Regions from separate parts of the Streptomyces sp. NBC_00224 genome, predicted to be linked through region 1. Evidence: riboswitches for the same ligand, from Rfam matches in the RefSeq annotation. Region 1 holds a riboswitch; the other holds the start of a gene.
The links. A riboswitch is a leader RNA that binds a small molecule or an ion and turns the genes downstream of it on or off. The one in region 1 is predicted to bind thiamine pyrophosphate.
Positions count from the first base shown of each region.

Region 1 (7,634 bases):
GCGGACAAGGACTAGACCAACACATTGGGGGACATAACAACCGGGGAAGCAAGGCCGCGCCCGGATTCACCACCCCTGGTGCGTCACACAGCACGAGCCTCATTCCTATGATGGGCGCACGACACCACGGATCCCCGCCCGACCAGGGGGGTCCCACGGTGTACGGCGGCGCGACGGTGGTGGAGGGGTCGATGACTCAGGGGGCCGGTCAGGGACCCGAGCGGACGGAGACGTTGCGTGACTTCCGGGTGCCTCCGTACGCGCAGGCTCCCGCGCATTCCGCGCAGGTCCCCCCGCCGCCCCCACCAGTCGAGATGCCTCCACCGGCGCAGCCGCATCCTCCCGCGGCCGTGCACCCGGCGGAGGCGTACCCCCCGGACATCCACCCGGGGAACGCCTTCGCGGACGACGAGCCGCCCGAGGGCTACACCCCGACGGCACGCGACCTCCCGGTGATCAACCGGGGGGACACCGTGCAGGTCCGGGTGCAGACCGACCCCACCCCGGCGCCCCTGCCGGACGGGCTCGGGCCGCTCTACGTCGTGGGCGACGTCCACGGCTACCTCGACGAACTCCTGGCCGCGCTGCGCGAGCAGGGGCTGATCGACGTCGACGCGAACTGGGCCGCGGGCAATGCCCGCCTCTGGTTCCTCGGCGACTTCACCGATCGCGGTCCCGACGGCATCGGCGTCATCGACCTGGTGATGCGGCTGTCGGCCGAGGCCGCGGCCGCCGGCGGCTACTGCAAGGCCCTCATGGGCAACCACGAGCTGCTCCTGATCGGCGCCAAGCGTTTCGGTGACACCCCGGTCAACTCCGGTGCGGGCACCGCCACCTTCCAGGCCGCCTGGCTGCTCAACGGCGGCCAGAAGGTCGACATGGATCGCCTCCAGGACGTCCATCTGCAGTGGATGTCCCGCCTCGACGCGATCGAGCAGGAGGACGGGCATCTGCTGATGCACTCCGACACCACCGCGTATCTGGAGTACGGCGACTCCATCGAGGCCGTGAACGACACCGTGCACGCGCTGCTCACCCGCAACGACGCCGACGAATGCTGGGACCTGTTCCGGAAGTTCACCAAGCGCTTCGCCTTCCGCGACGACGGTGGCCCCGAGGCCGCGCGTGAGCTGCTCTCGGCGTACGGCGGGCAGCGGGTGGTCCACGGACACAGCCCGATTCCCTATCTGCTGGGCGAAGTGGGTACCGAAGACGGCGAGGAAGACTCCCGTCCGGTCGTGGAGGGACCGCATGTGTACGCGGACGGCCTCGCCATCGCCATGGACGGTGGGGTGACCATGGCCGGAAAACTGCTGGTCGTGCAGTTGCCTCTGCATGACTGACGCGTAATCGGGAAAACACCGGCTCGGGCGGCAGCAAGGTGATTTCGGAAACACCCTGTCACCCCGTGCCGTAACCGCTCTACCATCGGCTTATCCGTAGCAGGCTCTCCTCCGTTTCCGCCCGATTGCCCGTTCGTCAGGCGGGCTTTCCGGCCCTACGGAGCATCGGGGGATGCACATGAACAGCGCTCCGCACCTGCTGACCGAGGACCGCCCGGAGTTCGAGCGGATCCTCGACGACGCACTGCGCACCGCGCCCGACCGGCCTGAGCTGGCCGGCGTAGGAGTAAGGCTCAACACCGAGCAGTTGCGCACCATGGTGCTCAACGCCGGTGCCCTCGTCTCGGCGGCCGCGGCGGCCGAGTACGACCACTACGTCAGGGTGCGCGAGGAGTTGCGCACGCCCTCCACCCCCGCGCTCACATCGGAGCGCGGCTCGGTGATGACGCCTCCGGTGGTCGACAGCCCGGAATCCACCTCGGGTGCAGGCGTCGGCGCGGTCGTCGCGGTGCTGGCGCCGGTCCTCTCCGGGACCGCCGCCGCGATCTTCCTGTTGGTGGGCTACATCCTGAAGATGCTCAACCCCGAGCCCGCCTTCGCCGACACTTTACTGACCGCCGGCTGGTTCTTCGGCGCGCTCACCGCGGCCGCGATACTCGCCGCCGCGATCAGCCTCCTGCTCACCGCGATCCGCAACGGCGCCACCCAGGTCGTCGCCGAGCCGGAGGAGGCCGAGGTGGGCGACGAGAGAACGCAGGAGGTCTCCCGGGCCCGTGACGCATGGCGCCACGCCCTGGTGGAGCGGGGCATCTACCCGTTCCTGCGTGAGGCGCTGGCCGACCCGGGTGCCGGTCCGGGTGCGCCGAGGCGCCGCTCGGCGGGCCGGATACCGAGCCTCGGCTACGACCGGCCCGACTTCGACAGCCCGGGTGACTCGTCCAAGGGGACCCGGCCCAGCTTCACCAGCCCGGACTTCACCAGTCCCGACTTCGGGGGCCCCGAACACCAGCCGGAGTGACCGGCTTCGGGGCGCCCGTTTCACGTGAAACCGCCGGGATCCCACCGGGAAACCACCGGCGCGTTCGTTTCACGTGAAACCACGGCCGCGCATGTTTCACGTGAAACAGGGATCGCTGTTTCACGTGAAACATCGGTACGCGGACGTCACTCCGCGATCGGCAGATAGACGCGGTTGCCCGCCTCGGCGAACTCCTTGGACTTCTCCGCCATCCCGGCCTCGATGTCCCCCGCCGCCAGATCCCCGCCGTGCTGGCGCCGGATGTCCTGCGAGATCTTCATCGAGCAGAACTTCGGCCCGCACATCGAGCAGAAGTGCGCGGTCTTCGCCGGCTCGGCGGGCAGCGTCTCGTCGTGGAACTCCCGGGCGGTGTCCGGGTCGAGGGCCAGATTGAACTGGTCCTCCCAGCGGAACTCGAAGCGGGCGTCCGAGAGCGCGTCGTCCCAGTCCTGGGCGCCCGGGTGCCCCTTGGCGAGGTCGGCCGCGTGCGCCGCGATCTTGTAGGTGATGACGCCCGTCTTCACGTCGTCGCGGTTCGGCAGGCCCAGGTGCTCCTTGGGCGTGACGTAGCAGAGCATCGCGGTGCCCCACCAGGCGATCATCGCCGCGCCGATGCCGGAGGTGATGTGGTCGTACGCCGGGGCGACGTCGGTGGTCAGCGGGCCGAGCGTGTAGAACGGCGCCTCCTCGCAGATCTCCTGCTGGAGGTCGATGTTCTCCTTGATCTTGTGCATCGGGACGTGGCCCGGGCCCTCGATCATCGTCTGGACGTTGTGGCGCTTGGCGATCGTGTTGAGCTCACCGAGCGTGCGCAGCTCGGCGAACTGCGCCTCGTCGTTGGCGTCCGCGATGGAGCCCGGGCGCAGGCCGTCGCCCAGGGAGTACGTCACGTCGTACGCCGCGAGGATCTCGCACAGCTCCTCGAAGTTCTCGTACAGGAACGACTCCTTGTGGTGCGCGAGGCACCAGGCGGCCATGATCGAGCCGCCGCGCGAGACGATGCCGGTCTTGCGGCGGGCGGTGAGCGGCACGTACCGCAGGAGCACCCCGGCGTGGACCGTCATGTAGTCGACGCCCTGCTCGGCCTGCTCGATGACCGTGTCCTTGTAGACGTCCCAGGTCAGCTCCTCGGCGCGGCCGTCGACCTTCTCCAGCGCCTGGTAGAGCGGCACGGTGCCGATCGGGACGGGGGAGTTGCGCAGCACCCACTCGCGGGTGGTGTGGATGTTGCGGCCGGTGGAGAGGTCCATGACCGTGTCGGCGCCCCAGCGGGTGGCCCAGGTCATCTTGTCGACCTCCTCCTCGATGGAGGAGGTGACGGCGGAGTTGCCGATGTTGGCGTTGACCTTCACCAGGAACCGCTTGCCGATGATCATCGGCTCGATCTCGGGGTGGTTGACGTTGGCGGGCAGCACCGCGCGCCCGGCCGCGATCTCCTCGCGCACGACCTCGGGCGAGACGTTCTCGCGGATCGCGACGTACTCCATCTCCGGGGTGATCTCGCCCCGGCGGGCGTACGCGAGCTGGGTGACGGCCTGGCCGCCTCGGCCCCGGCGCGGCTGGCGCGGCCGGCCCGGGAACACCGCGTCGAGGTTCTTCAGCCCGCCACGCGGCGAGGTGTGCTTGATGCCGTCGTCCTCGGGGCGCACGGGGCGGCCCGCGTACTCCTCGGTGTCCCCGCGCGCGATGATCCAGTTCTCCCGGAGCGGGGCGAGTCCGCGGCGGACGTCCGTCTCGATGTTCGGGTCCGTGTACGGCCCGGACGTGTCGTACAGCGTGACGTCCTTGCCGTTGGTGAGGTGCACCTGGCGGACCGGCACCCGGAGGTCGGGGCGCGAGCCCTCGACGTATCCCTTGTGCCAGCCGATGGACTTCCCGGCCTCGCTCTGATTCGAGGCAGGCGTGCGTGCGTCCTGAACGGTCATGAGACCTACTCCCTACGCCGGCATTACCCGGTAACAGGTTCGGCGGTCGGCGCAGCCACTTCCGTACGGTTCGTACGGCTTTCAGCGCCCTCTCAGCCCGGTGCTCCGAGCTCCCGCGTGTGCAAAGGTGTCACCACGCTAGCGTCATCGCCAGCGCGCTGAACAGAGGGGCCCCACCGTTCTTGCGATGATCGGGCGGTGACGTCAGCAGAGCAGCCCCCCGAAGACGCCCACGGACACCCGCACGGCCAGACCTCCGGGCACACGCACAGCCACGGTCCCGCGGCGCCCGTCTCCAAGCATCTCCGCAAGGTGATCGCCGCCGTGCTGATCCCTTTCTCGGTCGCGGTGCTCGTCGGCCTGGCCGTGCTGTGGCCCGGGGGATCCCCGTCCCACCAGCGCACCGGAGTCGGCTTCGACCGCCAGACCCAGCAGGCGAAGGTCGTCGCACTCCAGAAGGTCGACTGCAAGACGGTCAACGGCGGTCAGACCCCGTCGAACGGCAACACCTCGACCGCCAAGGGCCAGGAGGCCGAGCGCTCCGATCGGGGCCTGTGCGCCAAGGCGACCATCGAGGTCACCAGCGGCAAGGAGAAGGGCCGCACCTTCACCGAGATCGTCCAGCCGGACGCTCCGCGCCAACTGCACAAGGGGCAGGGCGTGATCGTCGCGTACGCCCCCGACGCCCCGCACGACCTGCAGTATTCGGTGACCGATGTGAACCGGCGGCTCCCGATGGCGCTGCTCGCGGGCATCTTCGCCCTCGCGGTCGTGGTCGTCGGCCGGCTGCGCGGGGTGATGGCGCTCGTCGCGCTGGTCGTCTCGTTCGCCGTGCTGACCCTGTTCATCCTGCCGGCGATCCTCCAGGGCTCCAATCCGCTGCTGGTCGCGGTGGTCGGGTCGAGCGCGATCATGCTGATCGCGCTGTACATGTGCCACGGCCTGTCGGCGCGCACCTCGGTCGCCGTGCTCGGCACGCTGGTCTCGCTCGTCCTGATCGGGCTGCTCGGGTCGCTCTTCATCGGCTGGGCCTCGCTGACCGGTAACACCGACGACAACACCGGCCTGATCCACGCGCTGTACCCGAACATCGACATGTCCGGTCTGCTGCTGGCCGGCGTGATCATCGGATCGCTCGGGGTGCTCGACGATGTGACGGTCACCCAGACGTCGGCGGTCTGGGAGCTCCACGAGGCCAATCCGACGATGGGTCCGCGCGGGCTGTACCGGGCGGGCATCCGGATCGGCCGCGACCACATCGCGTCGGTGGTCAACACCCTGGTCCTGGCGTACGCGGGCGCGGCGCTGCCGCTGTTGCTGCTGTTCTCGATCGCGCAGAGCAGCGTGGGGACGGTGGCCAACAGCGAGCTGGTCGCCGAGGAGATCGTCCGGACGCTGGTGGGCTCGATCGGCCTGGTGGCCTCGGTCCCGGTGACCACCGCCCTCGCGGCGCTGGTGGTCTCGGCCGACCGCCCGGCCGTCGCGGCACGCGGGCCGGTGCGCGGCGGACGAGGCAAGCGCCGCAAGAAGTAGGCGGCGCTCAGCCCGCGTTCTGCTCCTCGGCCAGGATCCGCCCCAGCGCCTCGTCCAGATGTCCGTCGAAGTCGCCGAGCGCGCGCTCCTGCCCCAGCGGTACGAGCTTGTCGGTGCGGTCGAGGAAGGCCACCAGCGGGCCGGCCCCGGCCCGGAAGAGCGCCCGTTCGCCGCCCACCTGGAGGCGGATGTGGACGTCGCAGAGCTCCTCCGGGCAGGAGGGCGCGATGTGCACATCGCCGTCGCCGGTGGGGGTGTTGATGCCGTCGAGCAGCAGTTCCCGCCCGAACGTCCATGTCACGGGTTCGTCGCCGGGAAGGTGGAAGGTCATGCGGACCGCGTACGGATCGTCGGCGCGGTATGTGAGCTCCACCGGGATCCTGAAGGAGAGCTCCTCGGAGACGAGGAAGCTCATCATGACCTCTGCCAGGACCTCACGCATCATGTACCCCGCTGTAGCTGAAATGGCCAGGAATGATCCCCCCTGGCCCTCTTGACGCAATCGTGCTGGAAGCACTAACAGATCACAAGGAGTGAGTTTTCAGATACTGATAGAGAACGCGAGGGAGCCGAGGAGACGGCCGACTTCGCCACGGAGCTGCTCGATCGCCGGAATCAGGCGTTCTTGCTGGTGGAGGGGGAGGGAAATGGCCATGGTGGCGGCTCCGGAGCCCGCCGCGATCGGGATGGCCGCGCAGACCGTGCCCAGTGCGTACTCCTGGCGTTCGACGACCGGTTGCATACGCTCCGTAGCCGCGAGGCGGTCCAGGAGGGCCCGGCGGTCGCGTACGGAATAGGGGGTGACCGCGCGGACGGGGTGCCGGTTCAGATGGTCCTCGCGGGCCTTCTCGTCGAGTTGGCTCAGCAGGCACTGGCCGATGGCGTGCGCGTGCCCGGTCTCCCGGAAGTCGGCCCACTCCTCGACGGCCGGGGCCGACGGCGTGTCGGCCACTCCGGCGATCTCGATCTCACCCTCGCGGTAGACCGCGAAGTAGACGGGGACCCCGATGGCGTCGCGCCACTCCGCGAGAGAGCGGCTGATCTTGGTGCGCCGATTCTGCATCGCCCCGCCGTCCGCCAGCCGCTCGGCGGCCTCGCCGAAGACGAACACACCGTTCTCTCGGCGCAGATAGCCCTCGTGGGTGAGGGTGCGCAGCAGGTGGTACGCGGTGGGGAGCGGCAGTCCGGCCTCCCGCGCCAGCTGTTTGGCAGGAGCGCCGTCCACATGGGCACCCACGGCCTCCAGCAGGCGCAACGCCCGCTGGACCGAACCGATCAGGGTAGGGACACCGGCGTTCGCAGCCGTGGCCAAAAGTCACCCCCAGGCGTGCTGACGGACAGGGGGCCCGCCCGAGGCAGCAGAGGTTTTCACCATAACGGCCGCCTCCGGCGCCATGAGGGGTTTGGCCTCTCCGTCCCTCAGCCGGGCTAATCCTGGGGCGTTCTGTACGAGCGCTGTGCCTTTGCGGGGCCGCGCCCGTACGAAATGCGCGCTGCCGCCTACCAGTCTCCGCGCGAGGACGACGAGCCCGACATGAACCGCCGCACGACGTAGACGAGACCGCCGACCAGGGCCACGAAGATCAGCACCTTGAAGAGCAGTCCGAACAGGAAGCCGACCACACTGGCGATGAGACCGCCGAATACGACCAGGGCGATGACGGGCACGGCAACCCACTTCACCCACCAGGGCATCCCCGTGAATATCTCCCGTGCGGCCATCATCCTTACCTCTTTCGTACTCGTGATTCTCCTGAGGTCTCGGGCTGCTGCCTTCGACACCCTCGATGCTAGGGGCGCGGGGGTACCGAACGG
Region 1 covers NZ_CP108106.1:4,832,071-4,839,704, reverse strand. Annotated here, with positions in the region: gene OG965_RS21575 (LacI family DNA-binding transcriptional regulator) at 1-15, shown strand, start outside; gene OG965_RS21570 (metallophosphoesterase) at 177-1,343, shown strand; gene OG965_RS21565 (hypothetical protein) at 1,516-2,361, shown strand; gene thiC (phosphomethylpyrimidine synthase ThiC) at 2,508-4,286, opposite strand; TPP riboswitch at 4,279-4,413, opposite strand; gene OG965_RS21555 (YibE/F family protein) at 4,485-5,819, shown strand; gene OG965_RS21550 (SsgA family sporulation/cell division regulator) at 5,827-6,264, opposite strand; gene OG965_RS21545 (IclR family transcriptional regulator) at 6,361-7,131, opposite strand; gene OG965_RS21540 (DUF5326 family protein) at 7,320-7,541, opposite strand.

Region 2 (7,634 bases), 1.6 Mb from region 1:
AGTTCCTCATCGACGACGGCCAGTGGTGGCAGGGCCTGCTGCTCGGCCTCGCGGTCGCGGCGAGCGCCACGCTCGGCGACCTCGGCGAGTCGATGATCAAGCGGGACCTCGGCATCAAGGACATGGGCACGCTGCTGCCCGGCCACGGCGGCATCATGGACCGCCTGGACTCCTTGCTGCCTACGGCACCAGTGGTGTGGCTGTTGATGGTCGCCTTCGTCGGCAGCTGACCGGCTGCTTCACCAGGCGCTGACCTGCTGTTTCATCGGTCGGGGGCTCGTTGTCCACAGGACGGCGAGCCCCTTTCCGTATGTCTGAGACACTGGTGGGACCATGCCGAAGCCCGGAGAACTCACTTTCGTCGCCCCCCGCGGAGCCAAGAAGCCGCCGCGGCACCTCGCCGACCTCTCGCCCGCCGAGCGGAAAGAGGCTGTCGCCGCGATCGGCGAGAAGCCGTTCCGCGCCAAGCAGCTCTCGCAGCACTACTTCGCGCGGTACGCGCACGACCCGGCCGAGTGGACGGACATCCCCGCGGCCGCGCGCACCCGGCTCCAGGAGGAGCTGCTGCCGGACCTGATGTCGGTGGTGCGGCACATCTCGTGCGACGACGACACCACCCGCAAGACGCTGTGGCGGCTGCACGACGGGACGCTCGTCGAGTCGGTCCTGATGCGCTACCCCGACCGGGTGACCATGTGCATCTCCTCGCAGGCCGGCTGCGGTATGAACTGCCCGTTCTGCGCGACCGGCCAGGCGGGCCTGGACCGCAACCTGTCGACCGCCGAGATCGTGCACCAGATCGTCGACGGCATGCGCGCACTGCGCGACGGCGAGGTCCCCGGCGGCCCGGCGCGCCTGTCGAACATCGTCTTCATGGGCATGGGCGAGCCGCTCGCCAACTACAAGCGGGTCGTCGGCTCCATCCGCCGCCTCACCGACCCCGAGCCCGACGGCCTGGGCCTGTCCCAGCGCGGCATCACCGTCTCCACCGTCGGCCTGGTCCCGGCCATGCACCGCTTCGCCGACGAGGGCTTCAAGTGCCGCCTCGCCGTGTCGCTGCACGCGCCGGACGACGAGCTGCGCGACACCCTGGTCCCGGTCAACACGCGCTGGAAGGTCCGCGAGGTCCTGGACGCGGCGTGGGAGTACGCGGAGAAGTCCGGCCGCCGCATCTCGATCGAGTACGCACTGATCCGCGACATCAACGACCAGGCCTGGCGCGGTGACCTGCTCGGCCGCCTCCTCAAGGGCAAGCGCGTCCACGTCAACCTGATCCCGCTGAACCCGACGCCGGGCTCGAAGTGGACCGCCTCGCGCCCCGAGGACGAGAAGGCGTTCGTCGAGGCCATCGCCGCCCACGGGGTGCCGGTCACCGTCCGGGACACCCGTGGCCAGGAGATCGACGGAGCGTGCGGACAGCTCGCCGCGTCCGAGAGGTAGTCTGGGCTCGAAATTTGCATATTCCGACAGGGGAGCGCCACAGCGCTGAGAGTGCGACACCGTCAGGTCGCAGACCCTCTGAACCTTGCCCAGGTCATTCTGGGTAGGAAGTTCGGTCATCACTCAAGCTGTTGCGCCCTGCTCGCCGCCGCCCGGTGAGCAGGGCCGCGTCTCTTCCTGGTCCCACCAGGAGGATCCACAACCATGCGCAGTACGAAGAAGTTGGCGGCCGGCGCGCTCGCCGCCGCCCTCGGGGTCAGTACGCTCGCCGCGTGCGGCGGCAAGGACGACGGCGCCGGCAAGTCCGACGGCGGCACCATGTCCAAGACCGTCACGCTGGTCAGCCACGACTCGTTCGCCGCCTCCGACGCGGTGCTCAAGGAGTTCACCGCGCAGACCGGCTACACGGTCAAGGTCCTCAAGAGCGGCGACGCGGGCGCGGCGCTCAACCAGGAGATCCTCACCAAGGGTTCCCCGCGCGGCGACGTCTTCTTCGGCGTCGACAACACCCTGCTCTCGCGCGCCCTCGACAACGGGATCTTCACCCCGTACGAGGCGAAGGGCCTCGCCGCCGTCCCCGCGGCCGTCCAGCTCGACCAGGGCAGGCACCGGGTCACGCCGATCGACACCGGCGACATCTGCGTCAACTACGACAAGAAGTACTTCGCGGACAAGAAGCTCAGCCCGCCGAGCTCCTTCGCCGACCTGATCAAGCCCGAGTACAAGAACCTGCTGGTCACCGAGAACGCGGCGACCTCCTCGCCGGGCCTGGGCTTCCTGCTCGGCAGCGCCGCCCAGTACGGCGACGACGGCTGGCAGGACTACTGGAAGAAGCTCAAGGACAACGGCGTCAAGGTCGTCGACGGCTGGGAGCAGGCCTACAACCAGGACTTCTCCGGCTCGGCCGGCGGCAAGAAGGCCAAGGGCGACCGCCCGCTGGTCGTCTCCTACGCCTCCAGCCCGCCCGTCGAGGTCCTGTACGCCAAGCCGCAGCCCACCGAGGCCCCCACCGGCGTCGCCACCGGCACCTGCTTCCGCCAGACCGAGTTCGCCGGGCTCCTCAAGGGCGCCAAGAACGAGGCGGGCGGCAAGGCGCTCCTCGACTTCCTGATCTCCAAGAAGTTCCAGGAGGACATGCCGCTCAACATGTTCGTGAACCCGGTGCTCAAGGACGCCAAGCTGCCCGAGCTGTTCACCAAGTTCGGCGCCACGGTCACCGAAACGCACGACGTCGCTCCGGAGAAGATCTCCAAGAACCGTGAGCAGTGGGTCAAGTCGTGGTCCTCGCTCGTGCTGAAGTAAGCCGCACGCCCGGCGCGAAGAGGGTGCGCGCGAACGCGGTGCGGCTCGGCCTGATGGCCCTGCCGCTCGCGTTCTTCGCGCTCTTCTTCGCCTGGCCCGTGGCCGCGATCGTCGGCCGCGGGCTGCGCGTCGACGGCGTCTGGCACCTCGGCCGGATCGGCGAGGTGATCACCGACCCGGACATCGGGCACGTCCTGTGGTTCACCACCTGGCAGGCGCTCGCCTCCACCGCGCTCACCCTGCTGATCGCGCTGCCCGGCGCGTACGTCTTCGCGCGCTTCGACTTCCCCGGCCGCCAGCTGCTGCGGGCCGTGGTCACGGTCCCCTTCGTGCTGCCCACCGTCGTCGTCGGCACCGCCTTCCTGGCGCTGCTCGGCCGGGGCGGGCTCCTTGACGAGCTGTGGGGCGTACGGCTCGACACCACGGTGTGGGCGATCCTGCTCGCGCATGTCTTCTTCAACTACGCGGTCGTCGTACGGACCGTCGGCGGCCTGTGGGCACAGCTCGACCCGCGCCAGGAGGAAGCCGCCCGGGTCCTCGGCGCCTCCCGGTTCGCGGCGTGGCGCACGGTGACCCTGCCCGCGCTCGGGCCCGCCGTGGCGGCCGCCGCCCTGATGGTCTTCCTCTTCACGTTCACCTCGTTCGGCGTCGTGCAGATCCTCGGCGGCCCCACCTTCTCCACGCTCGAAGTGGAGATCTACCGCCAGACCGCCCAGCTCCTCGACCTGCCCACCGCCGCGGTCCTGACCCTCGTCCAGTTCGCCGCGGTCGGCGCGGTCCTCGCCGTGCACGCCTGGACGGTACGGCGGCGCGAGAGCGCCCTGAAGCTCGTCGACCCCGCGCGCACGGCCCGGCGCCCGCGCGGCGCGGGACAGTGGACGCTGCTCGCGGCGGTGCTGGCCGTGGTGGCCGTACTGATCCTGCTGCCGCTGGGCGTGCTGGTCGCCCGCTCCCTGGACACCCCCGACGGCTACGGCTTCGGCTACTTCCGCTCCCTCCAGTCGGTGGGGGCGGGCGGAACGTTCCTGGTGCCGCCGCTGGAGGCGGTGTGGAACTCCGTGCAGTACGCGCTGGCCGCGACCGGGATCGCGGTGGTCGTCGGCGGACTGGCGGCCGCGGCCCTCACCCGCCGCGGAGGACGCCTGGTCCGAGGCTTCGACGCGCTCCTGATGCTGCCGCTCGGGGTCTCCGCCGTCACCGTCGGCTTCGGCTTCCTGATCACCCTGGACCGGCCGCCGCTGGACCTGCGCACCTCCTGGATCCTGGTGCCGCTGGCCCAGGCGCTGGTGGGTGTGCCCTTCGTCGTACGGACCATGCTTCCCGTACTGCGCGCGGTCGACGGACGGCTGCGCGAGGCGGCCGCCGTGCTCGGCGCCTCGCCGCTCAGGGTCTGGCGGGAGGTGGACCTGCCGCTGGTGCGGCGGGCGCTGCTGATCGCTGCGGGCTTCGCGTTCGCGGTCTCGCTCGGGGAGTTCGGTGCGACCGTGTTCATCGCCCGCCCCGACCGCCCCACCCTGCCGGTCGCGGTGGCGCGCCTGCTCGGCCGGGCCGGGGACCTCAACTACGGCCAGGCGATGGCACTCAGCACGATCCTGATGGTGGTGTGCGCCCTGTCCCTGCTGCTCCTCGAACACCTTCGTACGGACCGGACCGGAGAATTCTGATGCTGAAGCTCGACGGGGTGACGGTCCGGTTCGGCGAGCGGGCCGCGCTCGACGCGGTCGACCTGGAGGTCGCCGAGCACGAGACGGTGTGCGTGCTCGGGCCCAGCGGCAGCGGCAAGTCCACGCTGCTGCGAGTGGTGGCCGGGCTCCAGCCGGCCGACGCGGGGCGGGTGCTGCTCGCGGGCGCGGACCAGACGAGTGTGCCCGTGCACCGGCGGGGCGTGGGCCTGATGTTCCAGGACCACCAGCTGTTCCCGCAGCGGGACGTCGCCGGGAACGTGTCCTTCGGCCTGCGCATGCGCGGTGTGCCGCGAGCCCAACAGGCCGCCAGGGTCGAGGAGTTGCTGGAGCTCGTGGGGCTGCCCGGGGCGGGGCGGCGGGCGGTCGGGGCGCTCTCCGGCGGCGAGCAGCAGCGCGTCGCCCTCGCACGCGCGCTCGCGCCCTCGCCGCGGCTGCTGATGCTGGACGAGCCGCTGGGCCAGCTGGACCGTACGCTGCGGGAGCGGTTGGTGGTCGAACTGCGTTCCATGTTCGGCCGGTTGGGCACGACCGTGCTCGCCGTCACGCACGACCAGAGCGAGGCGTTCGCGCTCGCCGACCGGGTCGTGGTGATGCGGGACGGCCGCATCGCCCAGACCGGTACGCCGCTCGACGTCTGGCAGCGGCCGGCCTCGGAGTTCGTGGCGCGTTTCCTCGGCTTCGAGAACGTGGTCGCGGCGACGGTGTCGGGGTCGGTGGCGTCGACGGAGTGGGGCAAGGTGCCGGTGCCGGCGGGCTCGCCGCAGGGGTCCGTACGCCTCCTCGTCCGCCCGGCGGGGGTCCGGCTGCTCCCGGCCGAGGAGGGTCTGGAGTGCGAGGTCCTGGCCCGCACGTTCCGGGGCAACCACGTCGCCCTGCGCCTGCGCCCTCGCTCCGGTCCGCTGTTGGAGGCGGAGTGCGGGGTGCGGGACGCGGTGGGGGTGGGGGAGTTGGTGGGGGTGGGGTTTGTGGGGGCGGAGGTTGTGGTTCTGGAGGGTTGAGCCCCTCCCCGCCGGGGCTGCGCCCCCCGGACCCTCTTGTTTGTCTGCGGGTTCGGTGGGGGCTGGTCGCGCAGTTCCCCGCGCCCCTAAAGGGGCCTGGGCAAAATCAGCCCCTCCGGCGTTTGAGGAGCGGGGTCCGGGGCGGAGCCCCGAAGCGGGGTGCAGGGGCCGCAGGCCCCGCCCGGGGGTCTGGGGGCGAAGCCCCCAGGAAAAACCTTCCCCCCTCACCCCCGGAGGGTCTCGGGAAGGGGCGGGGTGGGGGAGAACTCCCGCCCGGCCTCACCCGCACCCGCACCCTCCGGTTCCGCCCCGAACCAGGCCACCCCCACCGCCCCCGCCACCGCCAGGACGAAGCCCAGTACCGCCATCCACGCGAATCCCGCCCGGGACGCGTCGCCCAGCCAGAGGACGCCGATCGCGCCCGGCAGAACCGTCTCCCCGACCACCAGCGCCGCCGTCGCCCCGTTGACCGAGCCGATCTGGAGCGCCACCGTGTGCAGGTACATCCCGCCGACCCCCGCCACCAGGATCGCGTAGAGCGCGGGGTCCGAGAGCAGGCGGCCCAGGTCGAAGGGGTCGACGCCGTTCAGGACGCGGACCCCGACCCCCAGCGCGCCGAAGCCGAGGCCGGACAGCAGGCCCGCCAGGATCGCGGCGCGGGCGCCGAGGAGGCGTACCGCCACCGCGCCGCCCGCCATCAGCAGCACCGACACCACCAGCAGCCACCAGTGCGTGGCGAGGGACGTGTGGCCGCCGCCCTCCGCGCCCGCCGCCGTGGCCAGCAGCACCAGGGCGGAGCAGACCACCGCGATGGAGCCCCACTCGGCCCGGCTCAGCCGGATGCCGAGGAGCTTGACGCTCAGCACCGCCGTGATCACCAGGTTCGCGCTGATCACCGTCTGGGAGAGGAAGAGGGGGAGCAGGCGGGCGGCCAGGGCGCCCAGGCCGAAGCCGACGAAGTCCAGCACCGTGCCCACCATGAATTCCCAGGTCATCGCCGCCTTCGCGGTGGACGACAGGCTCGGGCCGCCGTGCTGGGTACGGGCCGTCGCGGCCGCCTCGCGGCGCGCGGACTTACGGGATCCGACGGCTTGCAGGACCGAGCCCGTGCCGTAGCAGATCGAGGCCGCGATCGCGGTGAGTAGGCCGATCAGCACCAAAAGCTCCGTTCCAGGGGATCAACAGGAGCACGATTCCGCTCCTCAGCAGCAGACGTGCGCGGACCGCCCCGCGTTGCCTGGTGTGATCTATGCGTCGCCGCTCACGCCGACAGGCGTGCCAGCTCCGCCGCCGCCTCGTCCACCGAGTCCACCAGCGCGATCCGCGCCGCCATCGGGCGGTCCTGCGCGAGCGCCTGGAGCAGCGGCCACGCGGGCAGCCGCTCCGTCCAGTGCGCCCGGTCGACCAGCACCATCGGCGTCGGCTCGCCCCGCGACCCGTAGTAGTTCGGGGTCGCGTTGTCGAAGATCTCCTGTACGGTCCCGGCCGCGCCCGGCAGGAACACCACGCCCGCGTTGGAGCGGGCGAGCAGGCCGTCCTCGCGGGTGGCGTTGGCGAAGTACTTGGCGATGTGGCCGGCGAACGCGTTCGGCGGCTCGTGGCCGTAGAACCAGGTGGGGATGCCCACCGACACCCCGCCCCCGGGGTGGCGCCCGCGCACCTCGAAGGCCGCCCGCGCCCAGTCCGAGACGGACGGCGCGAAGGACGGCGCCTTGGCGAGCAGTTCCAGCGCCTCGCCGAGCACGGCGTCCGTGAACGGCGCCGTGTAGGCGCCCAGGTTCGCGGCCTCCATCGCGCCGGGCCCGCCGCCCGTGGCGACGGTGAACCCGGCCCGGGCCAGCGTGCGGCCGAGCCGGGCGGCCCCGGCGTACGCCTCGCTGCCCCGGCCCATCGCGTGCCCGCCCATCACGCCCACGACCCGCGCCCCGGCCAGGAACTCGTCGAGCGCGTCCGAGACCGAGTCGTCGTGGATCGAGCGGAGCATCGACGCGAAGACGTCGCCGTCCGACTTGGCGCGCTGGAACCAGGCGTACGAGCGGGCGTCGGGCGTGTGCTCGTAGCCGGCGTCGAGGTCCTCGAACAGCTCGTCGGGGGTGTAGAGCAGGCCCCGGTACGGGTCGAAGGGCAGATCGGGCACGGGCGGGAAGACCAGCGCCCCGTCGGCGCGCACCTTGGCGGTGGCGTCCGGCTCCATCCGGCAGCCGAGGAA
Region 2 covers NZ_CP108106.1:6,469,633-6,477,266, forward strand. Annotated here, with positions in the region: gene OG965_RS29025 (phosphatidate cytidylyltransferase) at 1-230, shown strand, start outside; gene rlmN (23S rRNA (adenine(2503)-C(2))-methyltransferase RlmN) at 334-1,440, shown strand; TPP riboswitch at 1,459-1,568, shown strand; gene OG965_RS29035 (thiamine ABC transporter substrate binding subunit) at 1,645-2,742, shown strand; gene OG965_RS29040 (ABC transporter permease) at 2,781-4,406, shown strand; gene OG965_RS29045 (ABC transporter ATP-binding protein) at 4,406-5,425, shown strand; gene OG965_RS29050 (hypothetical protein) at 5,650-6,582, opposite strand; gene OG965_RS29055 (LOG family protein) at 6,687-7,634, opposite strand, start outside.
Region 2: another riboswitch for thiamine pyrophosphate. It lies ahead of OG965_RS29035 (thiamine ABC transporter substrate binding subunit); the one in region 1 lies ahead of thiC (phosphomethylpyrimidine synthase ThiC).